DNA from 2 places in the Spongiibacter sp. IMCC21906 genome. Region 2 is predicted to be linked to the other one. Evidence: predicted binding sites of a transcription regulator. Region 2 holds the regulator's gene; the other holds the start of a gene.

Region 1 (15,415 bases), 740 kb from region 2:
CCACTTGGGATGATCACGATTACGGCGTGAATGATGGCGGTGCTGAATACCCTTTTAAGCAAGCATCAAAAGGGTATTTTGCGGCGTTTTTTGGCTTGGATGAGTCCCGCTTGGGTGAGGCCTTTGGTCCCGGTGTGTATCACAGCCAATATGTAAACAGTGCGGGCTTGTCGGTGCAGTTGATTCTGCTGGATACCCGCAGTTTTCGCAGTCCCTTAAAGCGGTCTGCCGGAGCTTGTGCTCCTACCGGGATTGTTGCTAATAACGCTGATGATGCAACGGTACTGGGGGAGACCCAGTGGCAGTGGCTTAAAAGTGAGTTGGAAAAACCGGCAGACTTACGATTAATTGCCTCCAGTATTCAACTGCTTGCGAGTGAACACTGTTTTGAAAAATGGGCTAATTTCCCGCAAGAACGGCGGCGGTTTTTTCAGTTGATTAAAGACACCGGCGCAGAAGCTGTGGTGCTGTTAAGTGGTGACCGACACTTGGGGGAAATTTCTCGCTATCAGGCTTCGACTTTAAACTATCCGTTATATGAGGTGACTTCCAGCGGATTGAACTCGGCCTTGCCCTCGAACAGTCCCGCCAGCAAAGAGCCAAATGCGCTGCGGGTAGGTGGCAATAATTTGCTGCTTGATAATTTTGGCGTAGTGGAAATTCGCGTAGACAATGGAGATACCTTGCTTGCTTTACAGTTACGCGACAGCGAGGGCAATATTCGCCGTGAAGAGCGGGTTCCACTCAAGCTACTGAAGAAATAAAGCTTTAAAATAATGACAGTTGATCACCTGCTTTAGACGGCACCTGAAATTGACTGCAGTCGAGTGCAGGCAGGGTTTTGTCAGTAAATCCTGCTTTGCGGCTGGCGATTTTAAAGCGCTGTTGAAGGAGTTCGGCAAAGATACCCGTGCCACGCATACGTTCGCCAAACTGGCTTTGATATAAACGGCCACCTCGCATATCTTCAATGCGTTTTATAACGTGGTTTGCCCGCTGGGGAAAATGCTGATGCAGCCACTCTACAAAAATCTCAGTAAGTTCGTGGGGCAGGCGCAATAAAATATAAGCAACGGACCCCGCGCCTGCATCAGCAACGGCCTCAATAATGGCTTCCATTTCGCTGTCATTAATATGCGGAATCACCGGTGCAATTAAGACACTCACCGGTACGCCAATATCCCTCAGTTCAGAAATAACCCGCAGCCGACTGGCCGCAGATGCGGTGCGAGGCTCCATTATCCGCTTTAAGTTATTGTCGAGGGTGGTAACACTCACAGCGACATGAATCAGCCTGTGTTTGGCCATTTCTTCCAGCAAATCCTTGTCTCTTAAGATCAACGCGCTTTTAGTGACAATAGAAATAGGCTGCCGAAATGCAAGGGCTATTTCCAGCAGCTGACGGCTAATTTCAAGCTGTTTTTCGGCGGGCTGATAAGCGTCGGTGTTGATGCCCAGTGCGATACTCTCGCAGCGATAACTCTTTTTGCGCAGCTCTGCTTCAAAGCATTCTGGAGCATTGAGTTTAGCGCTGATTTTGGTTTCAAAATCCAGTCCCGGAGACAAGTCCAGGTAGGCGTGGCTGGGCCTGGCAAAGCAATAAACACAACCCTGCTCACAGCCTCTATAGGGGTTTACAGAAAGATTAAACGGAATATCCGGTGATTGGTTGCGACTAATAATGCTTTTGGCTGTTTCTGCTCTAAGCTCGGTACGGGGGTGGTGTAGAGGCTCGCCGCTGTCATCCAGCTCTATGCGGCGAATGGCGAAACGCCCCTCCATTGTCGAGGCGCTACCTCGACCTTTTAGTACTTTGCTTGCTTGATGCTTTTCCATGGTGGCGAGAATAATATGATGCTGTGTTTTTGTACAGTATTTTGAGTGGGGTTTATGTTGTTGTTTTGGGTATCGAGACAGGGGGCATGCTTGTAATAAATGGGGTTTTTGTCTCAAGGTGGGAATTGCGGCGGGTACTTTCATTATTCCGTTGTTTAGCGTTATGCTGCTCGTCACTTTTGACTTATGAATGGAAAATAAAAAAAATGAAAAGCCTGAAAAGTATCATGGCCATCTCTTATGTTATTGCGCTAACGGTGGCTTTTATTCCTGCCTTTGCTTCAGTGCAAAGCTATATCTTACAGGCGCTCGCTATTATTTTTCTTATTCATTTGATGGAAGTACCCTTAAGCTTCAAATATTTGAAACGCTATCAGGGCGGTTTGCTGACAAGTATTGTGCTGTGTGTGTTGTTTGGCGTTGTACATTGGGTGCCGCTAAAGAATCAGTCGGTCTGATTCTTTAGTTATCACTTTGCGCAGCTAGCGGCGAATCCATAAATTTGAGGATTTGGCTGGGGGTGGATGATATGTCCCGGTTGTTGTTTAACCGCAAGCCAGTGTCATAGCGCTCGGGTTGGGACGCATAACAGACGCTATCTGGGGGGCCCGACAATCGAGCAGCTTTGCCGGTAACCGTGGGGATATCAATGCGCTGACTTCTGGCAACAAACATGGCTTTTTGAACGATGTAAGCCAGTTCAAATTCGGCTTCCTCCAGGGAGGCCGCAGCCCATTTGAGAAAGCCTTTGTAAACTGATCGACCCCGCCAGTGGCGGGGTTCTACAAATACTTCATGTTGCTCAAGTTGTAGTGAGAGTATTTTTTGTTTGTTGCGCCATAGTTGTGGTGCTTCATTGCCCTCGGGTGAGTCATCTACCACTACTGCATAATGCACCTCTGGCCGCTGTTGATAAGCGTGTACCGATGCCAGGTCCAGCATGTCTATAAAATGCGTGCAGTGATGAGCCGTGTCTTGGGTGCGTCGTGATTGGCGTAAGTCTTTTAACAGCGGGCTCCCGTTCCAACTCGATAGCGCCTGGGCTGCACCCGCACAAATATCCATAGGGTGGCGAATCCACTGCCCTGAGACTGTCAGAATATTCTCACCGTCGTGCTTGAGATAAATACGCAGGGCGTGTTCGTGGTCCTCCATGCCCAATTCCACTTTTTGAGCGCTTAGATTACGAATTAATATTGCTCTGGTGAATTGCCCCTGTCCGTAGTGAGGATTTAGCGGCATGTGGGTCAGCTGCATTTGCTAGGCGCCTTTTTCAGTTTTTACATCAATGTAAACAGTACATATATTGCCTATAACCACTGCATAAGTACGACAGCTAATACTAAACCTATCACGGGGACCGCCATGGTTAAGGCGGCAATTGGCCAATAGGCACTTTTATGGGTTTCTCCACAAATTGCTCGGACGGTGGTCACGATATAACCGTTATGGGGTAGGGAATCCAGGGCGCCAGAGGAGATGGACGAGATGCGGTGCAACTGCTCTGGGTCGACGCCTTGGTCTATGTAATACGGACCGAGGACGGGCAGGGCGATGGATAGACCGCCGGATGCTGAGCCGGTTAGGCCCGCGATGGTGGTCACGGCAATGGCGGCACCAATCAACTCGTTGCCGGGAATGCCGGTCATGGCGTCGACAGCAACAGCAAAGGCAGGGGAGGCTTTGGCAATGGTACCAAAACCGACAACGGCGGCCGTGTTGCCAATGGCAATCAGGGCACCGGTAGTACCTTCGTTAATGGCTTTGGAACGGTCGTGAAAATACTTGTGGTTAATAAGCATAATGCTTAAACAGCCGCCGAGCAGGGCTAGAATTAATGCATATTGGGCCAGGCTGTCGTGGAAAATAAAAGAGGTTAACAGCACCACCAGTAGAGGCAGTAAACCGGTGATGGGGTGAGGAAAGTCCCTTTCTTTAATAGCCGGGTCGGTGTCTCGATGCTCAAACACTTCGCCATTGGCCACGGCTTTTTTGATCATTCGGTTTATCCACCAAAAGCCCATGCAGGCCATAAAGGTGGCAACAATCAAGCTAACTTCCCATTCGGCATAAGGGCTGGTACCCAGATGTTTTACGGGAATCCAGTTTTGAATTTCGGGGGAGCCTGCCGAGGTCATGGTAAAAGTGATGGAGCCAAACGCCAGTGCGCCGGGGATAAAACGTCTGGGTAGGTTGGCATCTTTAAACAAGCCCAGTGCCATAGGGTAAACCGAGAACGCTACAACAAACACACTTACTCCGCCGTAGGTCAGCACCGCGCAGGCAAGCACGACAGCGGCAACAGCGTGCTTAATGCCAATTTTATTGATAATCCAACGGGCCAGGCTATCGGCGGCGCCAGTGTCTTCCATGAATTTTCCGAACAGGCTGCCCAGTAAAAACATCAAAAACCAGGCGGCAACAAAGCCAGAAAAACCTTGCATGTAGGTGGTGACAAACGCGTGTTCAGTTTCACCGGGAAAGAGAGGTATACCGCCAGTAAATGCGACAACTAGCGCACAAAGCGGCGCCGCTATAAACAAATTCCAGCCCCGCAGTGCCAGAACGGTCAGTAGTATCAAGCCACCTATCAAGCCGATCATGCTGATCATGTCGCGTTTTCCTCTTTATTCTCTGATTTGCGCGGGGCTTATCCTACCGCAATTAAGCCTTGAGCGCGGCGATCGCTCGGCTCGTTTATTCAGCGCAGAGAATTTTGCCCGCTGAGTGGCTTTAGGGCAAATAAAGGATGGGCGTAAATATCGCTGTTGAGAGAAGCCGGCAGTGGGCTGCCGGCTTGGAGTGGGGTAAACCAGTTGAGATTAGACGTGAATGCCTTTTAGTACGGCTGCCAATGCGACTTGCTCGTTTGAGGGTTCGGTTTTTTGACCGCCTTCATCTTCACCTTTCGCGGCGGCAGAGTCGGGGAAGGTTCTGAATACCGTGTTCATAATAATTTCGGTGGCTTTAGGCATAATTGCATTCAGGACCTGCATGGTAATCCCCAGCGCGGTTGCAATCCGTTTGGGGCGTTGAACAATCGCCTCGCAGATCATATCTGCCGCCTCGTCGGGAGACAGGGTGGGCACCGCGCTATAAATTGAGGTGGGTCCAATCATTGGCGTTCTTACCAGCGGCATATTAATGGTAGTGAAGGCGATATTACGGTCAGAGAATTCTGCCGCCGCGCTGCGAGAGAAGGCATCCAATGCCGACTTAGATGCGGCATAAGCAGAAAAACGTGGCGAGGTGCCAACAATCACTGCGATAGACGAGATATTAATGACATGGCCTTGGCGACGGGCCAGCATGGAGGGAGATAAACCCATAATCAGTCGAATGGCGCCAAAGTAGTTGAGCTGCATGGTGCGCTCAAAGTCGTGGAAGCGATCAAAGGTGAGTTCCAGCGAACGCCGAATAGAGCGCCCGGCATTGTTAACCAATACATCGACGTGATCGTGGTTTTCTAGCACGGTGCTGACTAGCTTGTCGCAGGATTCCATATCGGAAACATCGCAACTGTAAGCCACACTTTTGCCGCCACGCCTGGCAATTTCTTTTTGGGTTTCTTCCAGTTTGTCTAAGCTTCGGGCAACCAGAACAAGCTGCGCGCCAGCATCGGCCAGCTTCACGGCTGCAGCCTTGCCAATACCAGAAGAGGCGCCGGTAATGACAATCACTTTGTCTTTAACATTGCCTCGCAGCGAGCGGTCTTTAAACAACTCCGGATCGAGGTTGCGTTCCCAGTAATCCCAAATTTTAGCGGCGTAATCTTCTAAGGGGGGCAGGCTGATACCGCTACCTTTTAGGGCTTTTTCCGTGTCGCGGCTATCAAAACGGGTGGGCATATTAATAAATCCCATAGCCGCTTTGGGGATGCCGTAGTCGGCCAGCATGGCATTGATAATCCGTTTTACCGGAGGCAGGCTTTTAACAATGCCGAGCACACCGGGGGGAATAAACGCGAGCATTCTACTGTCGATGCGCAGTGCAAATTTAGGGGCGTGGGCGGCTTTGGCAAAAATATTGAGTACTTGTCCCACTTGTTGGCCGCTGGGATTGGTCAGATGAAAGCAGCGGCCATTTAAACCCGATTTATGAGACAGGTAGTCCATTGCATCGACGACGTAGTCCACCGGAACAATATTCATTTGCCCACCTTCAATACCGATTAACGGAATCCATTGGGGAATGCGGCTGCGAATTTGTTGAATAAGTTTGAAGAAATAATATGGGCCATCAATTTTGTCCATTTCTCCGGTTTTGGAATCGCCTACCACCATGGCTGGACGGTAGATTTGGTAAGGGATGCTGCACTGCTGTCTTACCAGCCGCTCCGAGTCGTGTTTGGTTCTAAAATAGGGGTGGGACAGGCCTTTTGCCTCTTCAAACATATCCTCGTTAAACACGCCCCGGTATAAGCCCGCGACAGCGATGGAGCTGGCTAAGTGAAAGCAGCCCGCGGACATGGTTTCGGCAGCCGCAATGGCATTTTGAGTGCCGGCAATATTACTGACTTCCTGGCTGGCGGCATCCGCTTTTAGATCGTAAATGGCAGCCAAGTGGTAAAAGTGTTTTATGTTGCCGCTGAGCAGGTCCAAATCCTTGCGGCTAATGCCGAGATTTTTCTTGGACAAGTCGCCATTAATCGCCACTAAACGGTCGCTGTTTAAGCCGGTTTGCTCCAGCAGGTTTTTATATTTTTGCTTAGATCCCTTGCGCACCAGTACATAGATGGTGCCCCGGTGCTTGGCCAGCCGCTCAATTAGAAATCTGCCAATAAATCCGGTACCGCCGGTAACAAAGTAGCTCATGGTTGACTCTCCTGCTGGTGAAAACGGCTCTTGATAGAGCGATTATTATTTCTTTAAAGTTTTGTTGACTGCTGTGTTGTTAACCCCACCGCCTCTTCGAGTTCGGTAAAGGCCTCGTGAATATAGTCTCCTAAACGCTGTAGCTCAGGCATGGCTGAACTGGCTACCAGCCCAAACTGTAGGCGACCGTCGTAACTGAACAAGGTGATATTGAGATGATTGTTGGGTGTGAGAGTACTGATGGGGTACATCTCTTCGAGCTGGGCACCGCCAAGATACAGCGTCTTTGCCGGGCCGGGCACATTCGAGACCAAAGTGTGACCCAGCGGTGGTGCGGCGTCCCCCAGCTTTAAGGCCTCGGTAACCATGGCCAGGCTGCCCAACAGCACAGTGTAGGCAACAATAGAGCCTGCAGGTACGCCGTCTACCTGATAGCGAACGTTGCGCAGGGTAAAACCAATTTCTCGCAGTCGCTCATAGGGGTCGGTGGTTTTGCTGGCAAGCTCGACCAAGACGATGCCGATTTTATTGCCCAAACTGTCGTCGCCTTCTTGGCGTAAATTCACGGGCATTTGAATGGTGATGGGCTGGTCAATGTCTGCCGAACAGCTTTCTAAATAACGGTGCAATGCCCCATCGATGCAGGTTAAGGCAATATGATTCAGTGTGGATCGGGTTTGGTGGCGTAATTTATTGACCCGGGCCATGGGTACGGCGGCGGTAGCGATTTGACGGCCTTGAACCACCTGCCCATTTAACGGCGTATTGGGGTTAGCTTTAAACGGAACCGCAACGGCATTTTTGGTGAGGTTAGCCATTTCCAGTGCCAACTGCGTGCTGAGTTTACTCAGGCCTATCGCTGAGCGTAGGTAGCTCGTTGATTGTCCGGCAACGCCGGTCAGGGATTTTAACAGCGACTTTTCTTCTGCTATACGAGTGGATGCGCCGGACCGTTTGAGGTGATGCCATATTGGGCTAATTGCTTTCGTGCGAGCCGTGGTGGATAAAGACTTGGCCAGCCACGCCGCCATTGTCATGCCATCGGCATAGGCGTGATGGATTTTGACGTACAATGCGAAGCGGGTCGGATCAATGCCTTCAATAATGTGGAATTCCCACATGGGAGCGTCTCTTCCCAGACGCTCGCTATGTAGCGCTCCAGCCAGTTTGTAGAGGCTGTCGCGAAAATCGCTACCCTTAAGCTGGTGGAAATGAATGTGGTCGGCAATATTGAAATTAGCGGCGGTTTGCCAGTGCAGACCACGGAAAAGGTTAAACTTAATAATTTGGTTAAAAGGCGGCTGTAGGTCGTCGTTACCACCCAAATATTGTTCCGCAGCCCGATGCACAAAATCGGGTCCGGCTGAAGCAGGCTTTTTAAAAATCATTACCCCACCCACATGTTTTGGGCTGGCATCTGACTCGGTTAGCAAGAAAGCCAAGTCCATCACTGAAAGCGTTGCCATGTGCTCTTCATCCCCAAACGGACTTGCCGTTATAAACCGATAAGCTGCCGCACTGCGGGCACGGCTGAATTTGTGTAAGCTTCGCAATGGCAAATTTGCATATGCCTGATTGCGTGACTCTATCGTAGTCTAGGCACATATTGGCCACTCCGCTATTGCCGAACTTGCAGCAATAGCCGTTTTTTAGGCCAACTTATATAAAGAATTCGCAACCGGTATCTGAACAGGGGTTTACGACCAGCGCCCCCTGGGGATATGACGGCATGGGGTAAGGATCAGTGGAAGTAAATATGAAAAAAGAAGCGAAGCGTGCGGCAACGCTGGTATTGGTAAAAGATAGTGACGAAGGCTTGCAAACCTTGTTGCTGCGTCGTCACAAACAGTTGAAAGTCGGGAGTGGGAGTTGGGTGTTTCCCGGTGGTGCTATTGACCCTGAAGACGGCCTGCTTGGCGAGCAAGAGCAGCATACCGCGATGGTAGCGGCGCTGCGGGAAACGCAAGAAGAGGCGGGCCTGGATGTGCCGTTAGCGGGTTTGCAATTTCTCTCTCATTGGACGACACCGAGCGGTTATCCATTTCGCTTCGCCACCTGGTTTTTTGTGACTGAGGGTAGCGATGCTCCCGTTAAGGTGGATGGCGAGGAAATGGACGATTTTCTGTGGGCTAGCCCTGCACATTTCCTGCGTTGCCATGAGGCTCGGCAAATGTTGATGTTGCCGCCTACTGTTGTGACACTCTGTGAGCTTGCCGCTTGCGAGAATGTTGCTGCAGTGAGGGCGTTTTATGCCAACCGCGAGGCGCCATTTATTGAGCCGGTTAAAGCGAATAACCCCGCATTAACATGCATGATGTATCCGGGTGATGCGGGTTTTGAAAGCGCAGACGATAGTTTGCCGGGACCCAAAAATCGCTGTTATTTAGACAATGATGTCTGGCGCTATGTGTGCGGCCCCGAATAAGACGTTGGTCGAGGAATTTTTTGCGAAGGATTTTTTTCTCCGGGGTGTTTAATCAGTAACGGCCGTTCAAAACCCTAAATTTGGAGTAAATCCTATGATGAACGTAAAAACTGTTTCTATCGCCATGATTCTTCTGGCATCTATGTCAGTGCAAGCAGATGCTGGAGCGTTTAAAGGCAAACATGCCAACCTGCTTGATCTGGATAAAGATGGTGTGGTCAGTGCTGAGGAGCTTAGCCAGCACCGTCAAAAAATGTTCAGTGAAATTGACAGCAATGGCGATGGCTTTTTGACTCGGGAAGAGAACGAAGCCTTTAAAGAAAAAATGCGTAAAAAGCATGATCGCTTCAGCCGCGCTGATAGCAACGAAGACGGTAAAGTCTCTGCCGATGAGTTTGCAGCGCAGTCTGAGAAAATGCAGAAGAAACTCGATAAGGATGGTGATGGCACGATCAGTCGTGAAGAAATGCGCGGCGGCAAACACCGTAAGGGTGGCTGTGAGCATGATCGCGGTTACGATCGCAAGGGCAAGGATACGGGCGAGTAGTCAGGAGCTGTCGCATTGATGCAGGTATCTGATACAGCGTTAATGCGACGGTTGAGCTCGGGTGATCAACAGGCCTTGGCTATTTTGATGGAACGTCATGCTGGCCAAGTGCTCAACGTGCTTTATCGCATTGTGCTATCTCGGGATGAAGCGGAGGACCTCTGTCAGGAGGTATTTGAAAAACTTTGGTATCAGGCAGGGACTTGGGAGGATAAGGCCCAAGTCTCAACTTGGTTATACCGGGTTGCATCCAACCTCGCCATAAACCACCGCCAGCGCTTTCAAAACCGTCATGTCATCGATAGTGATGAAGCCGTTCGTCTAAACGATGAACAAGGGAATGATAGTCATAACAGCAGCAGCGACAGTATTGATGGCGCAGATCGTCAACACCGGATCTCAATCGCTTTGGCGAGCTTACCTGAGGCCCAGCGTATGGCGATGGTATTTCGCTACTATCAAGGATTGGCCGTAAAGGAGATTGCACACATTATGGACAGTAGTCCTAAGGCCATAGAATCGTTGCTGAGCCGGGCTAAGCCCCAGCTGAAATCTCTATTGGGAGATTTATACCATGAACTTTGAGCGTTATTTTGACAAACAACTGACTGCATATGGCTCCGATATAAAGGTGTGGCCATTGTGGTGGCGGGTGGTTTTGCCGTTGTTGTTAAAATTGCAGCCCAAGCTGGCAAAGCAATGGCATGCCGCCCTAGAGGACGAGCGGCGAATGGAGCGCATGTTGACTCAGCTGCCTCAATTGACACTTAGCCCCCAAATGCAAGCTCGACTTGCCTCGATCTCGTCGCGTCCTCAGGCGTCCTTGGGCCCCACTCCGACTTTACCGGTATGGCGGCTAGGTATGTCTACGGCGCTGGCATCGGTGATGTTGGGTTTTTTGTTGGGAGCGGGTGGTTTGCTGGCACCACCGGATGCAGCCGCCGATTTTGAGCTGGATAGCACGGCAAATTATGAAGTAAGCGAGTGGTTGGCGGAGGCTGAGGAATGAAGCGAAATAAAGGTTTGGTCATTGCGTTGTTGGTGTCTCTGGTCGGCAACGGCATACTGCTGGGGCTTTATTTTGGCCAGCAGTATTCTGGTAAAGACCGCTGGGCCATGCGGGAAATGAGCCATAAACTGCTTAAAGATTCACCGTCAGAGTTTGCTGATGTGCTTAAAAAGGCCATGCACGAGCATAAAGGCGAAATGCGTAGCTCTTTTCGTGAGCTGCGTCAGGCCCGCCGGGAGATGGTGGGTATTTTAAAGCAGGAGTCGGTCACTCAAGCTGAACTGCAAGCTGGCTTTGGTCGGGTTCGGGCTGCAGACGACAAACTAAAAAGTGAAATACACAACGTGTTAGCCGAGGTTCTGCCCGGTGTGCCTGTGGAGCATCGCTTGGAGTTGGCTAAGTGGGAGGACAAAAAAATGCGGCGGCCACATAAAGGTAAGCAGCCACCGCCAAAACATGGCCCTGAATAGGACTGACTGCTACCGAACGGGATGTAGGCTCAAAGGAATACAATGGTTGAAGATTATTAGAGGCATGGCACATTGAAATGAAGCTAACTGGGGCATTGCTAGGGGCATTCGTGTTGCTGTGTATTTTTGCCGCTTTATCGTTCTATAAAAACGGTGAAACAATCAGCACGATGAGTGGCAAGGTGCAAAAGTGTGAGGTGCTTGGCGGTGGCGAAGTAGAACCCTTATCCCATGCCACCATTAAAACCGAGCATGGCCGTTATGTTATTGCCAGTCTGAGCAATTGTAGTTCGGGTGATGAGGTGATTGTTTCCATTAAACGAGGTGCGCTGTATTTGAATACGGTGTATGCAGCAGACAAGATATAGCAGATGAGATGGCCGCTGCTGTTATTTGCCGCCTGCCCAGCTTTTGATCAGTCCCTCTATTGAAAAATTCCTCTATTCTTAAAGCCCCTCTATCTCCCCTGCATACCATCGTTTGCGCCATCGGCTGAGTACTCTTTCTGGGTACCAGCTTTTTCCTAAACTGCCGTTATATCTTGCTAATGCCCGAAATAGGCCGCCTTTTTCCTTGTTGATGTAAAACTGGAGAATCTGGCAGCCGTAGCGGAGGTTGGTTTCGACTTTGCTTAGGTTGTCATCACTTCGGCCGATTTCCGCCTTCCAAAATGGCATGACCTGCATAAGCCCTTGCGCACCGGCGCTGGACACGGCAAAGCGGTCAAAGTTACTTTCTACTTCAATGAGTGCCAGCACCAGTTCTGGATCTAGTTTGGCGGCTCGGGCTTCGCGATGTACTAAGCGTAAAAACTCCAAGCGTTGCTGGGGCTCTGGCATAAACCGAGTTAAGCGTCCGGACATGTCCAGCAACCAGACTTCCGCGTCGAATCGGTCGTCGAAGCTATCGGCTTGGGCGATGGCCAGCTTAAGGTGCTGACGCAGCTCCGCGCGGTCTTTTTCTGCGACAAAGGTACTGCCGGCAGTGGAAAGACTGAAGCTGAGGAGCAGCGTCAGGGTAACAAGGCCTAGGCCTTGCTTAAGCTGAAAATTGCGTATCAATGAAGTCCACAACCTCGTCAATAGCCACATCTTGATTGTCGTTTGCTCGGCGAAATTTATATTCCAGCAGTCCTTTCTCTAAGCCTCGGTCACCGACCACAATCCGGTGGGGAATTCCCAGCAGTTCCATGTCGGCAAACTTAACGCCGGGACGCTCGTTGCGGTCATCAAGAATCACGTCATAGCCTTTGGCTAAAAGCTGGGCGTAGAGTTTGTCTGACTGGACTTTAACGGCATCTGATTTTTGGTAGTTAAGGGGCACAATGGCTATTTGGAATGGCGCAATGCTATTGGACCAGATAATGCCTTTGTCATCGTGATTTTGCTCGATGGCGGAGGCGACCACGCGGGTCACACCAATGCCGTAACAGCCCATAGTCATGGTTTGCTGTTTGCCGTTTTCGTTGAGCACAGTGGCGTTCATGGCCTCTGAATATTTTGTGCCTAATTGGAAAATGTGGCCCACTTCAATGCCGCGCTTAATGAGTAGTCTACCGTTGCCGTCAGGGCTGGGGTCGCCTTCGACAACATTGCGGATATCGGCGATTTCAGCTGCGGCCACATCCCGCTCCCAATTGACGCCGGTCAGGTGGTAGCCATCTTCATTGGCGCCACAGACAAAGTCGCTGCAGTGCGCAGCGCTGCGGTCAATAATACAGCGAATATCCAGGCCTACTGGCCCCAGTGAGCCGGGTTTGCAAGACAGGGTTTTATCAATGTCTTCTTCGCTGGCAAAGGTTAAGGGGTTGGCGACGCCGTTGATTTTTTCAGCTTTAATTTCATTAAGCTGATGATCACCTCTTAATACCAGGGCAATCAAATCCTGCTTGCCGTCTTCGTCAGCTTCACTGTAAACCACTAAGGTTTTTAGAATGGTATTGCTTGGGCAGTTGAGCTGGCTTGCTACTTCGTCAATGCTGTGAGCGCCGGGGGTGGCTACTTTTTCTAATTCTGCCGTCGCCGTGGGGCGCTCGCCCGCAGGGGCGAGGGCTTCTGCCATTTCGGTATTGGCGGCATAGTCTGAGCTGTCAGAAAAGGCAATGTCGTCTTCACCTGAAGAGGCGAGGACATGAAATTCATGGGAGCCGCTGCCGCCAATGGAGCCGGTGTCGGCAATGACAGGGCGGAAGTCCAAGCCCAGCCGGGTGAATATGCGGGTGTAGGCGCCGTGCATGACCTCGTAGGTTTGTTGCAGCGACGCTTGGTCATTGTGGAAAGAGTAGGCGTCTTTCATTATAAATTCTCTGGAGCGCATAACCCCAAAGCGTGGACGAATCTCGTCTCTGAATTTGGTTTGAATCTGATAAAAATTTGCGGGAAGCTGCTTGTAGCTTTTGATTTCGTTGCGAATGAGATCGGTGATGACTTCTTCGTGAGTTGGGCCGAGGCAAAAGGCCCGGTCATGGCGATCAGAAATCCGCAGTAATTCCGCGCCATATTGCTCCCAGCGCCCCGACTCCTGCCATAGCTCGGCGGGCTGCACCACTGGCATCATGACCTCTTGGGCGGCACTGCGGTCCATTTCTTCGCGGATGATACGCTCAACCTTGCGCAGTACTCTCAGGCCCATAGGCATCCAAGTATAGAGGCCAGATGCGAGCTTGCGTATCATTCCCGCCCTAAGCATGAGCTGGTGACTAATGACCTCCGCATCGGCGGGGGTTTCTTTTAATGTGGCGATAAGGAACTGGCTGGCGCGCATGGTATTGTTTATGCCTATTTTTGAAGAACGACTTTTGGGATGTTGCGTCAGCGGGCATTTTACGATTGATCTGCAGCGCGGTACAGGGCAAGGGAGAGACGATGTTTAATTTGGACAAAACCTTGGCAAGAGATTGCTTGGCAGTAGGGCAGTTGCCCTTGTGCCAGATTTTATTGATGAACGATAGCCAATACCCTTGGTTGATTTTGGTGCCTCGCCAACAGGGATTGCGGGAAATATGTGAATTGGATGAGGCTCAGTTAGCGCAGTTTTGGCAGGAGTCCAATATCGTCAGTCAGGTTTTGCAAGAGCATTTTCATGCTGAAAAACTTAATATTGCTGCCTTGGGAAATATGGTGCCCCAGTTGCATATTCATCACATTGCTCGCTTTGCGGCAGACCCGGCATGGCCTAAGCCGGTATGGGGAGCGTTGCCAGCGACGCCTTATTCCGAATCTCAATTAGCCCAGAGACTAGAGTTACTCCGGGGCGCACTGCTTGCGATGGATGGCAGTTTTCAAGCCGCGTCGGGTTGATGCTTTGCCAGGAGGGGTTATGTGTCGATGCTAGCAAGCTATGACGCCATTGTTATCGGCGCTGGCATTGTTGGCGCGTCGACCGCGTGGCAGCTTCAGCAGCAGCGGCCTGATTGGCGAATTCTTATTCTCGACAAGGAAGCCGAGCCCGCTCAACATCAGAGTGGGCATAATAGCGGCGTGGTACATGCGGGAGTGTATTACCCGCCGGGCAGCATGAAAGCGCAGTTTTGTAAGGAAGGCTGGCAGCAGACCTTGGCATTCTGTGATCGTCACAATATTCAATATCGTCAATGCGGCAAATTAATTGTCGCCAGAGACCAAAGCGAATTGCCGGGCCTGGATGCTTTGCGTCAACGGGCCAGCCAAAATGGCTTGCAGGTATCAAGACTGAGCGCAACAGAGCTCCGTGAGCGGGAGCCGTATTTGCGTGGTGCCGGGGCCATAGAAATACCTGCAAGTGCGGTGGTGGATTACCGGCAAATTACCCATATGCTGTTAACTTTGTTTCAGAACGATGGCGGCGAGTTGGAGTTGGGAAGTGAGGTACAGGCGTTACATGAAGAGGCCGGCGGTGTCACAGTAGAAACTGCAAGCCGCTCACTTTTTTGTCGACACTTAGTTTGTTGTGCAGGGTTGATGGCCGACCGCATGGTGCGGCTAATGGGTTTGCCCTGCGATTTTCAGATTATTCCTTTTAGAGGTGAGTTTTATCGCTTGGCTGCGCGCTGTGATAACTGGCTGAGTCATCTCGTTTACCCGGTGCCGAACCCCAGTCTTCCATTTTTGGGTGTGCATTTAACCTTAGCTGTGAAGGGTGGAGTAACAGCTGGACCCAATGCCGCCTTGGCTTGGCGGAGGGAGGGCTATCATCGCGGCGATGTCAGCCTTGCGGATAGTGTTGAAATGCTGCGTTTTGCCGGCTTTTGGAAGCTGCTGAAAAGGCACTGGCGACCAGGCTTGAAAGAGATGTCACACTCTTATAGTAAGGGGCTTTACCTTGCGTTGTTGCAGC
Region 2 (15,415 bases):
CCACCAAACACAAAGATGCGTAATCCATCGCCAGCTCTCTAGCCAACGCTGCTTCTGGCATGCCAGTCATGCCTACCAGGTCATTACCGTCTTTAGCGAGCCGCCTAATCTCCGCTGCAGTTTCTAAACGCGGGCCCTGGGTCGCCGCATACACGCCACCATCAACCATGGGTATCTCAGCTGTTAGCCCTGCCGCCAGCAAACGCTCTCGCAAAGGCTGCGAATAGGGATAGCTGAAATCGATATGTTCAACCTGACCATCCTCACCATCAAAATAGGTATGCTCCCTGCCCCAGGTGTAGTCATTGATCTGATCGGGAACGGCAATCACCTCTGCCCCATAACGCGTGCCTATTCCGCCCACTGCATTGACTGCCAACACCTGTTTGACGCCCAGTGAATGAAGGGCATACAGGTTGGCGCGATAATTTATTTTGTGGGGCGGAATAGAATGCTTGCCGCCATGACGAGGCAGAAATAAAAACTCCACCCCTTGATACCTCAGCGCTTGCAGTTCAGCACTGGGAGAACCATAAGGGGTGTTAATCTTACGGGCCTTGCCAAACTCTAGCCCCGGCCAATCACATAAGCCTGTACCACCAACAACTGCCACTTTATGCCGCATTACTTTTCCTCATTATCTAACTGACTGACTAGCTGTCTCATTGTCCAGTCGTCGGCTGCGTTGCAGTCTCGGCCATGTCTCGCTCAATTTGCACCGGGTCGAGTTTCACCGTCGTTGTTGGGAACGCGACGTCCGCACCCTGTTCATGAATAATATCCATTATCCTCAGTAGAATTTCTTGCTTGATCGCGTGATATTCCACCCAATCCCGGGTCTTGGTAAAGGTATAGATAAAAAAGTCCAAGGATGAGGCGTTGTATTTATTAAAATTCACGATCAGGGTTCGGCCTAAATCAATTTCACTATGATTTTCTAACATAGACCTGACCCGAGAAATAATATCAGGCATCAATGCGGCATCTTGATAGCGAAGGCCAATGGTTTCATAGATCCGCCGGTTTAACATTCGCGAAGGGTTTTCTACTGCAATTTGCGCAAATATGGCGTTGGGCACATACAAAGGCCGCATATCAAAGGTTCTTATCCGGGTCAGGCGCCAACCAATATTTTCTACGGTCCCTTCAATTTCCTTATCGGGCGAACGCACCCATTCCCCCACGGAAAAAGGCCGGTCCAGATAAATCATCAAGCCACCAAAGAAGTTAGATAACAAATCTTTGGCGGCAAACCCCACCGCTATACCGCCAATACCGCCAAAAGCCAGCACCCCAGAAATGCTGTAACCCAGGTTTTGCAGCACCATTAATCCCGCAACAATAATCACCGCAGTACGCACCAATTTGCCAAGCGCCATCACCGTCGTCTGATCTACAGGTTCATCGGATTTACGATAATCCTCAGACAACAATCGCTTTTCTATTTGCCGTACTAGTGACACCAAAAACCAGGAGAGAATGAGCACCACGCCAACGCCGCGAACCGAACCAAAGATCGAAAAAATCTCCGCCTCGCTGGAACGCTCAAGCAACGCCAATACATAGCTTGCACCCACTGCCCAGATCATCAATATGATTGGACGCCGACTTGCCTCAAGCAAGGCATCGTCCCAAAGGTTGTGGGTTGCCTCAAACTTCACCGCCAACCGGCGTAAAAGAATCGTCACCAACAAATTAATAGTGAGTACTGCCAACACCGCTAAAATTGCCTCGCCCAACCACGGGTACTCCTCGGGCTGGGACTCTGACCACCACTGCAAAAGCATGTCGACTTACCTCTTTATCTCGCTGGGAAGCATAGAATAGCGCCCCCGAATAGACGGAATCATTTCTAAAGCCCGCCAATATATAAAAAACTGGCCTAAAAAACCTCATTCAATTGAGCAAGCAAGCTATAACTTCTATTTTTATAACATGCACTTAGCTAAACAAAACCAAAACTCTCTTGGCAAGCAAGATAGCGGCGGCTCCACAGCTCGGAAAAATACATACTAGACAGGGGAGCTTGAAATGTTAGCTTTGTGGAAGGCTTATCGGAGGTGACAGCATGGCAACAATAAGACCCCAAGTCGGTAATTGGTATAAAGAATTGGATATGGGACAGACGTTCGAAGTCGTTGCTATCGACGACGATTCCGCAACAATAGAAGCCCAGCTTATTGATGGCGAACTCTGCGAATACGATTTAGACAGTTGGCGCCAACTCAACCTGGAAAATATCGAAGAGCCTGAAGATTGGCGGAACGCCTTTGAACTCAGTGACGACGATTATCGGCACCTTGATGACACGATCATCCCCGAGAGTTGGAACAGCCCCATAAACGAAATTGAAACAGACGTGATAAACGGCATTCTCGACGATTATTAAATTGCGTCGGCTCCGCGTCGTCCATGCTGCCCGCGCAACTGGCGGGCAGCAGCTTGCATAATCGATGTTTCAAGCCTTTGACAGGCATAGAACATTCCTTTTTTACCAGTCGGTTGTCCCCGCCTTAACGCCCTTTTGTTGATCTGCATTGACCATGATCGCTAAGACATCAGCAAATGCAGCTGTTGTCGTTATATTCACAACATCACTTCATATATTCCCAAGCCTTTATCCCATCCCTGTGAGCTATTTCGCTTAGATTATCTTTTAACTCACAAAACTTGCACAGCACAAAATACTGTATATACTCACAGTTACTGTATAGATAACCAGACATGGAAAATATGGAAAAGTTAACTGCAAGACAAGCTCAAGTATTGCAACTGATCCGGGACCATATTGATGAAACCGGCTACCCCCCTACTCGGGCCGATATCGCCAAGGAGCTGGGATTTCGCTCACCCAATGCAGCGGAAGAACATTTAAAAGCCCTCGCCAGAAAAGGCGCAATTGAAATTATTGCGGGCGCCTCCAGAGGCATACGGCTACCAGAATCACAGGGTATCCCGGTGGTTGGCCGGGTCGCGGCGGGCAACCCGATATTAGCCGAGCAAAACATTGAAGATTACTGCGATATGCCTGCCTCGATATTTTCGCCAAGCGCTGACTACTTTCTTCGGGTTCAGGGCGACAGCATGATCAATGTCGGTATATTCGATAATGATCTTCTTGCAGTACATAGCTGCAATACCGCATTAAACGGTCAAATTGTTGTGGCACGTATTGACGATGAAGTGACCGTTAAACGTTTCAAACAGCACAAGAGCAAATATCAAATCAGTCTCTTTGCCGAAAACGACGATTATGCGCCCATTGAAGTTGATTTGCGGGAACAGGATTTTGCCATCGAAGGTTTAAGTGTTGGCGTATTGCGCCGGGGGAATTAAGCATGCAACAAGTCGAGCAATTATCGCTTTATCAAGATATCCAACCTGCCAACACCATAGCAACCGAGAATGGCAGCCTTAACGAAATTCGTTTATCAGGTAACGGCCACTTAGCCCGATCACTCCTTGCCGGCATGCTGTTGGAGCTCAGTGGACGTTCCAATGATCGCTGGCTGTGCTGGGTAGCTCAACGCCCCCTCAAGCCGCTTTTAGATGCGGGTGCCAGTCTTCGCGGCCAACGAATTTTGCAGGTTACGGCCAATACGGACACGCTTTGCAAGATCACCTGCAGAGCCCTAGAAAGCGGACGTAGCCACACTGTCGCCGTGTTAATCGAGAATGAGTTAAGTGATGAGCAGCGTCAGAAATTAAGTGCAGCAGCCAAAGCGGGCAGCGCCGAGTGCTTAATAATCAGGATGCAGAAATGACGCTAAGATTTTGATTAATGAAGGGTTTTTGACTCGGAATCCAAACTTGCCAGCTCTTCCTCTTCGTCATTATCTTCCAGCGCAGTTTCATCATCCATCACTGCGGCAGCCTCTAAACCAGCCTGAACCATTGCCCTAGCGACTTCTAAACAAGAACCAGGAATATTGCGACGCGTTTCATCAGAAAATTGGATAACCAACAAAGGTTTATCATCACCCTCTGCCTTTTGCAGAACGATGTCGCCGTTTGCTAATTCCACCAATTCTAAATATGAAAGCACAAAAAAATTCCTTGCTCGCAGAGGCCCCTCAATCAGGCGCGGTAATGGCTAGTGTAACAAATGCAGGGCCGGGGCTGCCAACGTCAATTAAAATCGTATGCCGTTTTTTATAACGACAGCCTGTTAGCAACTGGCAGACGACGAAAAACAATGGTCTTGCTAAAAGCCAGCATCCTCCATATCAGTATTCCATTAGTGTCGCCCGGTGGCGGGCAATCAAGCTGTTGAGTTCTTCTAGCCATTCCTCTAACTCCCCTGCGCCCTGCGAATGGGTTGCCAGAGAGTCTTTCGCAATCAACCCAGATACTTCGACGGTCACTGCGGCGCCAGGATGATTTATAAATCGTTCGCTGACCATAGCCCGAAGCCACGGCGTGTGACGCTCTCTGTCAGCAAGCTCAAGTAATTCCGGTGGTAGCTCACTGGCCTTAAAGTCACAAGCAAAATAATCCCCTTTGGGCAGCTGCTGAGGAAATTTAGGTTGCTGCGTTAGCATATCAGCAAGGTGGGCGCGGTAACTTAGTTGTAACTGCCACACCACGGCATCGGCCATCGCTCTCGCATAATGGCCGCCCCAGCGTGCTTCTGGCTCTTGATCCAGAGACGTGAGAAATTGCTTGGCAAAATGTAGGTGCAGATTACACTGCCCCCGATAAGACTCTCTCATTGACGTTTCCCAGCCATTTTTAGCGCAATGATTTTGGTTAGCACCAGGTGATTTGGGTAAGCGCTATGATTTCGCTGACTTCTTAGCTTTGGCTTTTGTCGCCTTTTCTTTCACCACCCATTTGCCACCAGTATAAAATGCCGACCAGCCAGATGGCTTGCCATCTACCTCAGACTGAACATATTGCTCTTTGGTCTTGCGGCTGTAGCGGATCACCGTATCGCGGCCTTCATTGTCTTGAGCCGGAGCAGAAAACAAAAAAGTATACTTTGGATCGATTTCGTTTTTGTGGGGCAGAATTTCTTTCACCCTTGGCGCGCGGGTTTCCCGATTACGCGGAAAGCCACTGGCGGCAAGAAACAATCCAGACGCCCCATCTCTCAGCACATAATGATCGTCTACCTTGTCACATTGCAGCTCGGGCATATCCACCGGATCCATCTTTGGTGGTGCTGCTTCGCCACTTCTCAACAGTTTTCGCGTATTTTTACAGCTTTCGCTGGTACAACCAAAATACTTGCCAAACCGGCCTGTCTTAAGCTGCATTTCTGCACCACATTTGTCGCATTCAAGGGTTGGCCCCTCATAACCCTTGATTTTGAAACTGCCTTTTTCTATTTCGTAGCCCGAACAATCCGGGTTGTTGCCACAAATATGCAGTTTGCGACTTTCATCAATTAAATAGCTTTCCATTGCCGTGTTACAGATCTTACAGCGCTGCTTGCTCCGTAATACCTTGGACTCCGCTTCTTCGTCTTCACTATCAATGCTGACAAAGTCGTCGCCAGTTACCAGGTTGATCGTTTTTTTACAGCGCTCTTTGGGCGGCAGCGCGTAACCCGAACAGCCAAGAAAAACGCCCGTGCTTGCGGTACGAATCTGCATGGGCCGACCACAGGTAGGACACTCAATATCCGTGCCGGTAGGCTGATTATTGCGCATGCCTTCGCTATCATCTTGCTCGGCTTTTTCTAGCGCTTTTTGAAACTCGCTGTAAAACTCATCCAAGAGCTTTTTCCAGTCTTTGCCGCCCGAGGCGACAATATCCAGCGACTCTTCCATACGGGCAGTAAAGCTGAAGTCCAGCAGATTACTGAAGCTCTCTACGAGGCGATCGGTGACAATATCGCCCATTTTTTCTGCATAAAACCGGCGGTTTTCAACTTTGACGTAACCCCGGTCCTGGATCGTGGAGATAATGGAGGCGTAAGTAGACGGCCGACCAATACCGCGTTTCTCAAGTTCTTTAACCAATGCCGCTTCAGAGTAGCGCGGTGCAGGCTTGGTGAAATGCTGGCTGGGGTCAAGCTTGACCAGAGCCAGCTGGTCGCCAATTTTTACATCGGGTAGCACTTGGTCTTCGTCTTTCTTGCTTTGCATAGGCGGCTGTACCGCCATAAAGCCATCAAAACGCACTACCCGGCCCCGGGTCCGCAATTCAAAGTCACCCGCGGTTACCACAATAGAGGTGCTGGTAAATTCAGCTTGCGCCATCTGGCAGGCTACAAACTGCCGCCAGATTAAGGTGTACAAACGCTCAGCATCTCGCTCCATTCCCGAAAGCTGGGTTGGCTCCACATTCACATCAGAAGGACGAATAGCTTCGTGAGCTTCCTGAGCCCCCTCTTTACTACTGTAAGACAGTGGCGATTCAGGCAAATAAGGTTTGCTAAAGTGCTCCGAAATATAATCTCGGCACGCCGCGACAGCGTCCTGACTCAAGTTTGTCGAGTCGGTACGCATATAAGTAATGTAACCCGCCTCATAAAGCCGCTGAGCCATCATCATGGTCTTTTTGACACCAAAGCCCAGCCTGGTGCTGGCGGCCTGCTGTAGCGTCGAGGTGATGTACGGCGCAGAAGGTTTGGATTTGGTTGGTTTATCTTCTCGACCCGATACAACAAAGTCATTGGCTTGCAGCGCACTCACTGCAGCCATGGTGTCAGCTTCATTACTGGGGCGGAAGTTGTCTTTACCCTGCTTTTTAACTTCTAAGCGCAATTCGCCAGCACTGGCTTTTGTATCAGCAAAGACCTGCCAATACTCATCGGGGACAAAGGCGCGGATTTCTTTTTCCCGCTCAACAATCAACCGCACCGCAACGGATTGGACCCGCCCTGCGGATAAACCCCGGGCAATTTTTGCCCATAGTAGCGGTGACACCATATAACCCACTACCCGGTCTAAAAAGCGGCGTGCTTGCTGGGCGTTAACGCGATCTATATCAAGTTCTGTGGGGTGCTCAAAGGCTTCTTTAATGGCCTTTTTGGTGATTTCGTTGAAAACAACCCGCCGATAACGATTATTGTCGCCGCCAATGGCTTCACGTAAATGCCATGCGATGGCCTCTCCTTCTCTATCCAAATCCGTTGCCAGATAGATGTGGTCAGCATTTTCGGCGAGCTTTTTCAGCTCATTCACGACTTTTTCTTTACCGGGCAGAATTTCGTAATGGGCGCTCCAGTCGCGTTCTGGGTCAACGCCCATTCTAGCCACCAACTGCTGCTTGGCCTTTTTCTTTTTATGAATCACTTTTTGCTCAGGCGACAGTTTGCGGGTTTCCGCCGCAGCCTTTGCTCGCGCCTTGGGGTCCACAGCTTTGCTGCTGGCGCTGCCACTGGTCGGCAAATCCCGAATGTGCCCAATGCTGGACTTCACAATAAAGTCTGCACCGAGGTATTTGTTTATTGTCTTCGCCTTGGCTGGCGACTCCACAATAACAAGAGATTTCCCCATATTGTCCTTCTAAAATCTGTAAAACGGATGAAAGCCAGAAGCTGGCGAGGCGACATATATAAGTGTTCAAAATCCGGGGGTCAAGGATAATTACGCAATTTAGCGCTTACAACAAAGTTACAAAGCACCTTCTAAGTCGCTATTAACATACTTAAATCTATCAATTTTTTCCCCATCAAACTCAACAGATTCTAAAAACATATTCAACGGCCGCACCCACAGCTCTCTGCTACCATACAAGGGCCGGTAGACCGCTAGCAGCTCATCGGTTTCGCTATGCCGAGACACACCATAAACCTCATAAAAGCCACCCTTATAATGCTGATATTTACCGCGCTTTAACTCTTTAGTCATTGCGACTCCCCAGCTTAAGCATATTTAAAGAACCTCTGTACAATCTAGCCACTTTCCAACTTACCTTCTCTTACAATCATTTCCAGCAGGTCAGCAAGGTCTTCGACAGTGTCTTTGTTAGCACTGCGTTCTCGCCAATAAAGGCTTAGACCTACACCGGTATATTCCAACAGCTCCGCGTCGGCTGGGAACTTGTTTTGCAAAGAACTGAGGAGTGGCTGCAGCGGCGACGATTCGGCCAAGGCATCGGCCTCAACTTCATCACAAGGCTTTAACCAGTACTTCCATCCCTGACCTGGTTTGCGATTATGAATAGGCCGGGTGTAGCTCACCACCCGCTCCTGGGCCTCCCGCCGAACCCGTTGCCGCCGTGTTTGTGGCAGCGTGGTGACACGTACCTGAATACCTCGCAGGCGTGCTGCTTCGCGAATTCGCGTTTGACGCTGTTGTCTTGGGCTGGGCAGTATCCAAATTATCGGCGCTAGCATAAAAGCAATAACAGCAATGCCAATCAACCAAGCCATGTCGTATTTCTCCCTAGCATATCTAATTTCCTTTTTACTCGGTGGACAAAAAGCTGGGGCGGTATCCTAAACGCTGATGTAGAATTTCTGTAAGTATTTAGTCGTAAACTTGAGGGCTAGAACGCATCTTTTTTTGAAAACGGCTAAGAATGTATTTAACGTGGAATTTGCTGACCCTTACTGCGGTCATAGCTAAAGGCGTGATTATTGACCCGGAGCCACCCGCAACGGTAGACCCATATTACCTAGCAACGTTTTACCTACCAACGTTGCATAACGACTTAATTGCAGACTTATAAATAAGGGGGACACATTATGCCCAACTACAAAAAAATTATTGTTGCTGTCGATTTGTCTGAAGAAGCAGAGCCGGTCATGCGCCGCGCGGCAGGTATGGCAAAACATCACGGTGCCGAACTCCACCTTCTGCACGTTGTAGAGCACCTCAGCATGGCCTATGGCGGCGATATCCCCATGGACTTCGCCAGTATTCAAGAACAGTTACAAGAGCAAGCCAGTGATCACATGGCCACTTTAGGCGACCGATATGGCGTCGCCGCTGACTACCGTCACTTGTTAACTGGCCAAGCCGATCGACAAATCCATGACCTCAGTGAAGAACTCGGCGCAGACTTAATCATTCTGGGCAGTCATGGCAGAAAAGGCTTTGCCCTGCTGCTGGGGTCGACAGCCAACAGTGTTCTTCACGGTGCCACCTGCGACGTGCTGGCCGTGCGAGTCGGTAAATCAGAAGAGTAGCTTGCCTCGAAGGCTATCGAGGCAAGTGGCCAACCACACTATTGGCTCAACTCGATTTATTCAGACAACTCCATCCAGCGCTCTAGGCACGCATCCAACTCAGCTTGCTTATCGCTCATCTCTGCCATGGCTGCGGCAATCACATCAGCCGCTTGCTGATAAAATTCGGCTTGCCCAGACTGATCTGCCAATATCGCCAGCTCTTTTTCGAGCTGATCGATACGGGCAGGCAAGCTGTCCAATTCCCGCTGATCTTTGTAGCTCAGTTTCTTCGCTTTGGGCGCTGCCACAGGGGCGCTGGCTTTTGCTTTTGTTTCGGGTTTTGCCTCCACAGCAGCCTTGTCGCTTCGTGCGGCAAGACGCGCTTGATACGCAGCAACATCACTATATCCGCCAACATGTTCACTAATGCGGCTATTGCCTTCAAACAGCAAGCAACTGCTGGCAACACTATCGACAAAGGCTCGATCGTGGCTTACCAACAACACGGTGCCGGTAAATTCCACCAACAGGCTTTCAAGTAAATCCAGCGTATCCATGTCCAGGTCGTTGGTCGGTTCATCCATCACCAATACGTTTGCAGGCTGACTGAACAAACATGCGAGCTGCACTCTAGCTCGCTCACCGCCAGACAACACCCCAAAATGGCTACGGGCCCGCTCTGGGGTAAAGAGAAAGTCGCTCAAATAACTCATGATATGGCGATCTTTACCATTGATAGTGACGCTATCACTACCCTGGCCAACAATATCCACAACCCGCTTATCTTCATCAAGGCGATCACGAAGCTGGTCAAAATACGCCACATTTAACTTGCTGCCACTGCGAATACTGCCGCTGTCGGCCTCAAGCTCGCCAAGAATCAGCTTCAGCAATGTGGTTTTACCCACCCCATTGGGACCAAGCAGCGCCAACTTATCGCCACGACAAACCAGTAACGACAAATTCTTAACCAGCTGTTTGCCGCCTATTTTAAAGCTCACGTCTTTAAGTTCTGCGACAATTTTTCCGGTTTGATCGGCCTGGTTTACCGTTACTTTCGCACTGCCACCCAGCTCGCGACGCTGGGAGCGCTCACGGCGCATTTGCTCCAGCGCCCTGACACGACCCTCATTGCGGGTTCGTCTGGCTTTAATGCCTTGGCGTATCCACACTTCTTCTTCGGCCAAGCGTTTATCAAACAGCGCGTTGTGCTCAGCCTCAATTTTTAAATTTTGCTCACGCAGTTCTAAATAACGCGGATAGTTACACTGGTAGCTGATTAAATGCCCCCTATCCAACTCGATAATCCGAGTCGCCAGTTTTTCGATTAACGCCCGGTCATGGCTCACAAACAGTACACAGCCACTAAAATTCAACACACTTTGCTCAAGCCAAAGTATGCCTTCGATATCTAAATGGTTCGTGGGCTCGTCTAATAGCAAAATATCAGGCTCAGACACCAGCGCCCGTGCTAATGAGACCCGTCTTCGCCAGCCACCGGACAGCTCATTAAGCTTGGCATCTGCCTGCAAGTCCAATTTGGTGAGAATGCTGTCGATGCGTTGTTGAAACAACCAGCCATCGGCATTTTCAATATCCCGTTGCAGCCGCTCCATTTCCTTCAGGTCCGCCTCAGAAGGATTACTGGCGGCAAGCTCATGGTAACGGCTCAATACCGCGCCCAATTCTGACAAGCCCCCGGCAACAACCTCAAAAACACTGTCATTTTCGCCCGCAAAATCCAGTGTTTGCTCCATGCGGCTCACAACCAGTCCCGGCTGTCGCCAAAGATCACTCGCATCGGCCTGCATACTGCCATCCACAACTTTCAGTAAAGTCGATTTGCCAGAGCCGTTTCGGCCTAGCAAACAAACCCGCTCACCGGGGTCTAACTGCAGCTCTGCGTTATCAAAAATAATTTGCTGGCCAATACTGTGCTGCAACTGTGTTGCGCGTAGCAAAGTCATAAAAAATAGTCCACTGTGACACTGTGAGTGCGCTTGTTTGCGCAATGACTTTCGATAAACTGTGTTTTTACCGAGTTGATGAGGGGCGTTATTAAATGAATTTTATGAGGCTGAATTTTCTAGTCCTCTTCATGTCACTGCAAGTTTTGCCAGCGCAAGCCGCCCTCCCTTTGGATGAAGCGCGCAAATTATACAGTGACGCCATTGAGCATATAAGACGTGGCAGGATCAGTGCCGCAGAAAATCTTGCGCCTCAGCTCAAAGATTACGCACTTTACCCTTATTTAGAGCTAGAACTGATCAAATCCCAACTCAATCAGCTCTCTAGCCAAACTATCGACACGTATTTACAAGAATACGGCAATACCATTGTCGGCCAACGTATCCGCATTGCCTGGGTTAACTTGATGGTGCGCCGCCAGGATTGGCCAGGATTTTTACGCTACTACACCGGTCACGGTGGTGATGACATGCAATGCGTGGCAATACGCGCACTTCGCGACACCGGTCAGACCCAGGCCGCATTGGCAAAAGCGGGCGAGCTATGGAAAACCGGCCACTCACTGCCCGATATTTGTGATGCCAGCCTGTATTTTTGGAATAACTCCTTATCAGCAACAGAAAAAACCCAACAGTATTGGCTGCGCGCAGAACTGGCCTTAGAAGAACGGCAGTATTCCCTTGCTAAGTACCTATTAGGCAAAGTTTCTGCAGACCCCGTTTATATTGAGCTGATTAGCCGGCCGTCACTGCTATACCACCGTCACTCTTCGCTACCCGTCAATGATCACAGCAGAATCATCGCAACGCACAGTTTAATGCGCTTGGCCCGGATCGATTTTGATCGCGCCAATGATCTTTGGCATCAAATTGATCGCCGTCTGCAACTCAATCCCGCTCAAAATTACGTGCTAAGAGATGCTATGGCCCGGCAAATTATTGCCGGTGATGCTGACTATGCCCGCGATTGGCTTAAAGCCAATGACCCTGACTATGAAGATCCCTACCTCACCGAGTGGCGTATTCGCCTAGCGTTAAAAGATGGTGATTGGGTGGCCATACAGAGATTGATTAGCTTTTTGCCCCCAGAACTCGAAAACAAAGCCGATTGGCGGTATTGGTGGGCCCGCGCCGATATTATTCTGCAGGGCGAAATCACCGCCACAACCCGGGAAATTTTAAAAAATCTAGCGGCCGAACGTGGCTATTACAGCTTTATGGCGGCAGACCTTTTAGACAAGCCCTATCAATTAGCGGGTCAACGAACCTTGATTCCTGCGCTGGTTTCAGAGGTGACCCAACGCAGCGCCATTCAACGGGCCCGGGAACTGCACTGGCATGAGCAACGCTACACAGCCAGGCTGGAGTGGGCCAATGCCATGCTCACCCTAAATCGTAACGAACAAGTCGCCGCAGCGCAGCTGGCTCAAGACTGGGGCTGGAATCATCAAGCAATTATGACTGCCATTCACGCCAAAGAATGGGATGATTTGGAACTGCGCTTTCCGGCACCATTTAGCGATGAATTCAAGAAAGCCGCCAAGAAGCGCGACCTGGATTTAAAGTGGATTTACGCCATAGCTCGACAAGAAAGCGCCTTTGCAGAAGATGCCCGCTCTCCCGTAGGGGCCAGAGGACTTATGCAGCTCATGCCCGGCACCGCCAGAATTATCGCCCGAAAAATGGGCACCACCGCCAGGGAAGCAGACTTGATTGTAGCGGAGAAAAATATCGCCATGGGCAGCTATTATCTAGAGCAATTAATGGCGCAATTCGGCAATAACCGAATATTGGCAACGGCAGCCTATAACGCCGGACCAAACCGAGTAGAACGGGTACTGCTCCGACAAGAACAGGACTATCCCGCCGATATATGGATTGAGAATCTACCTTATGGCGAAACTCGGGAATACATCAAAAACGTTCTCGCGTTCAGTATCATTTACGGTAAAAAGCTTGATATGGACGGCCCGCTGCTTGCCAAGCACGAGCGTCAAATTGGCCCCAATGTGCTAAAAACCGCCGCAAAAAACTAGCACTTTACGCCACATCCATCACCTCCACCACGGCACCGGTTTTTAAGATTCCGGTGCTTCGGTGGATCGCGTTTTGCCCAAACAACACCTGACCACTCGCGCCACACTGACGTTTAAGCAGCTCAAACACCTTGCGTTCACGCTCGCCTGTGTCCGGATCGATAGTGGGAATAGCACAGCGCGCACAAGGTTTGACCAGGTCGATCTCCACCCCATTTATTTTCAAGCGCCGCCAGCGATCCTCTTCAAAGGCTTGCGCACCTGAAATAATAATATTGGCTCTAAAACGACGTGGATCCAAGTCTTGGCCATAGGCCTGACTCAATGCTGCGATAGATGCTTCAGTACAGATCAACAGAGGAAATCCATCGGCCAGGCCGACTTCATCACCCGGCTCGGCATAATTCTGATCGACCTGCCGCACCACTCCATCGGGGATGTAACACAGCCGCAATGTCTTAGCAAACTGCTCCCTCAGCCATGATGCTGCCGCATCGCCCATATCCACCACCTCACACTCATCCCCCCATATCGAAGCAGTAAACCTAAACCCTGCCGGCATTAACGGTAGCGTGAGTGTTTGACCTGGCGTGTCTAAATTCTCTATCAACAGCTCCGACGCCAATAAACTGGCTTTAAAGCGGCTCATCTTAGGTAACTGCCGCTGGGTGACAAACCGGCCCCGCTCGTCCACCACCATCCAGCGCCGGTCGTTTTCAAAACCTCTGGCGGTTAACGCCAGGCTATTGTGACTCGCACCCTGAAATGACTTTAGTGGATAGCGCCACAACGCCGATACCAATAAGCTCACCCTTCGCAAGCTCCAATAAAGCTTAAAACGCTAGCTTCATCAAAGGGCCAATTCAGCTCCTTGCCCGACACCGTATCCCGCAATACCGGAATTTTCTCACCATACTGATCTAACAAATGATCATTATCAGCAATGTCTATCAACTCGACTTCCCACTCGTAACCTTGGGCTAACTGATTAGCCAACACCGCCTCTGCTAATTCACAGAGGTGACACGCCGAGGTTCCCAATAATTGCAGCAGTCTCACTCTACCTCCCATAAAAAAACCGGTGCAGGCTTGAAGCCTGACACCGGTTTTATTTTATCCTGAAAATAGCTTACAAGTCGTAACCCACTTCGTTGTGGCCCACCAAATCCAGACCTTCGCTTTCTTCGTCTGGCGTCACTCGTAAACCGACTAAAGCATCAATCACTTTAAACAACAGGTAGCTCACCACCGCGGTATAGGCAAAGGTGGCTCCAATACCAATAAGCTGAACCTTTAGCTGCTGAACAATGCTCACGCCCTCGGCCAAGCCTTGGCCTGAAAACACGCCCAGTTCAGAGCTGGCAAAGATGCCCGCCAAAAAGGTGCCCAAAATACCGCCCACACCATGCACCGGGAAAACATCGAGAGAATCATCGATTTTCCAAACCTGCTTCATTGCCAGCGTGCAGTAAAAGCACACAAAGCCAGCAGACAAACCAATCACGATGGCGCCACCAGGACCAACATAACCCGATGCAGGGGTAATGGTGCCCAAGCCAGCCACCATACCTGTTACGGCGCCAAGCGCACTCGGTTTGCCAAATTTCACCCACTCAATAAACGACCAGGTCAGGCAACCTGTTGCTGCGGACAAATGTGTAACCAGCATCGCCATGCCGGCATCGCCATTGGCGGCAAGCGCACTACCCGCGTTAAAACCAAACCAGCCTACCCACAACAAACCCGCACCGGTAAAGGTCATAGTCAAATTGTGCGGCGGCAACGCCATTTGTCCAAACCCTTGCCGTTTGCCCAACACCAGCGCAGCAACCAAGGCGGCCACACCTGCCGTAATGTGCACCACCGTGCCACCAGCAAAGTCCAACAAGCCTAACTCGGCCAACCAGCCACCGCCCCACACCCAATGGGTAATTGGCGCATAGACCAAAATCAACCACAATGCAGAAAACAGCATGACGGCAGAAAAGCGAATCCGCTCAGCAAAGCCACCTATAATGAGCGCCGGGGTAATAATGGCAAAGGTCATTTGAAACATAATAAAAACCGTTTCAGGAATATCGCCACTCAGAGAATCTTCGCCAACGCCGTACAAAAACGCTTTATCCAAAGAGCCCATAAACCCATTGCCATCAGCAAAGGCAATACTGTAACCGACCATAACCCACAGTAAAGATGCAAGACAGGTAATGCTGAAACACTGCATTAAAATGCTGAGAATATTTTTGCTGCGAACCAAGCCACCATAAAACAGCGCCAGCCCCGGCAAGGTCATCAGCAACACTAACGCCGTCGACGTTAACATCCATGCCGTATTAGCTTCACTC

Evidence for each region. Region 2 encodes LexA, which represses DNA repair genes until DNA is damaged. Its sites were predicted from a motif close to ACTGTNTNTANANACAGT; they were not measured.
Region 1: a site for LexA is predicted at 1,857-1,874, ahead of IMCC21906_RS13690 (PA0069 family radical SAM protein). Genes of this name have one in related genera too.

What each region holds. Positions count from the first base shown of each region.
Region 1 is NZ_CP011477.1:2,958,611-2,974,025, reverse strand. It holds gene IMCC21906_RS13695 (alkaline phosphatase D family protein) at 1-764, shown strand, start outside; gene IMCC21906_RS13690 (PA0069 family radical SAM protein) at 769-1,836, opposite strand; gene IMCC21906_RS13685 (hypothetical protein) at 2,043-2,294, shown strand; gene IMCC21906_RS13680 (DUF2889 domain-containing protein) at 2,299-3,093, opposite strand; gene IMCC21906_RS13675 (GntP family permease) at 3,147-4,448, opposite strand; gene IMCC21906_RS13670 (SDR family oxidoreductase) at 4,659-6,650, opposite strand; gene IMCC21906_RS13665 (wax ester/triacylglycerol synthase family O-acyltransferase) at 6,704-8,116, opposite strand; gene IMCC21906_RS13660 (NUDIX domain-containing protein) at 8,407-9,075, shown strand; gene IMCC21906_RS13655 (EF-hand domain-containing protein) at 9,170-9,622, shown strand; gene IMCC21906_RS13650 (RNA polymerase sigma factor) at 9,641-10,207, shown strand; gene IMCC21906_RS13645 (hypothetical protein) at 10,197-10,631, shown strand; gene IMCC21906_RS13640 (periplasmic heavy metal sensor) at 10,628-11,101, shown strand; gene IMCC21906_RS13635 (hypothetical protein) at 11,179-11,469, shown strand; gene IMCC21906_RS13630 (lytic transglycosylase domain-containing protein) at 11,548-12,159, opposite strand; gene IMCC21906_RS13625 (proline--tRNA ligase) at 12,140-13,864, opposite strand; gene IMCC21906_RS13620 (HIT domain-containing protein) at 13,966-14,400, shown strand; gene lhgO (L-2-hydroxyglutarate oxidase) at 14,428-15,415, shown strand, end outside.
Region 2 is NZ_CP011477.1:2,215,886-2,231,300, forward strand. It holds gene IMCC21906_RS10160 (S-methyl-5'-thioinosine phosphorylase) at 1-625, opposite strand, end outside; gene IMCC21906_RS10165 (mechanosensitive ion channel family protein) at 663-1,787, opposite strand; gene IMCC21906_RS10170 (DUF6763 family protein) at 2,069-2,389, shown strand; gene lexA (transcriptional repressor LexA) at 2,734-3,336, shown strand; gene IMCC21906_RS10180 (hypothetical protein) at 3,339-3,764, shown strand; gene IMCC21906_RS10185 (hypothetical protein) at 3,779-4,045, opposite strand; gene IMCC21906_RS10190 (DUF6586 family protein) at 4,227-4,712, opposite strand; gene topA (type I DNA topoisomerase) at 4,776-7,448, opposite strand; gene IMCC21906_RS10200 (DUF1653 domain-containing protein) at 7,566-7,802, opposite strand; gene IMCC21906_RS10205 (hypothetical protein) at 7,847-8,326, opposite strand; gene IMCC21906_RS10210 (universal stress protein) at 8,642-9,085, shown strand; gene IMCC21906_RS10215 (ATP-binding cassette domain-containing protein) at 9,142-11,034, opposite strand; gene IMCC21906_RS10220 (transglycosylase SLT domain-containing protein) at 11,166-13,070, shown strand; gene IMCC21906_RS10225 (MOSC domain-containing protein) at 13,075-13,881, opposite strand; gene IMCC21906_RS10230 (glutaredoxin family protein) at 13,878-14,129, opposite strand; gene IMCC21906_RS10235 (ammonium transporter) at 14,200-15,415, opposite strand, start outside.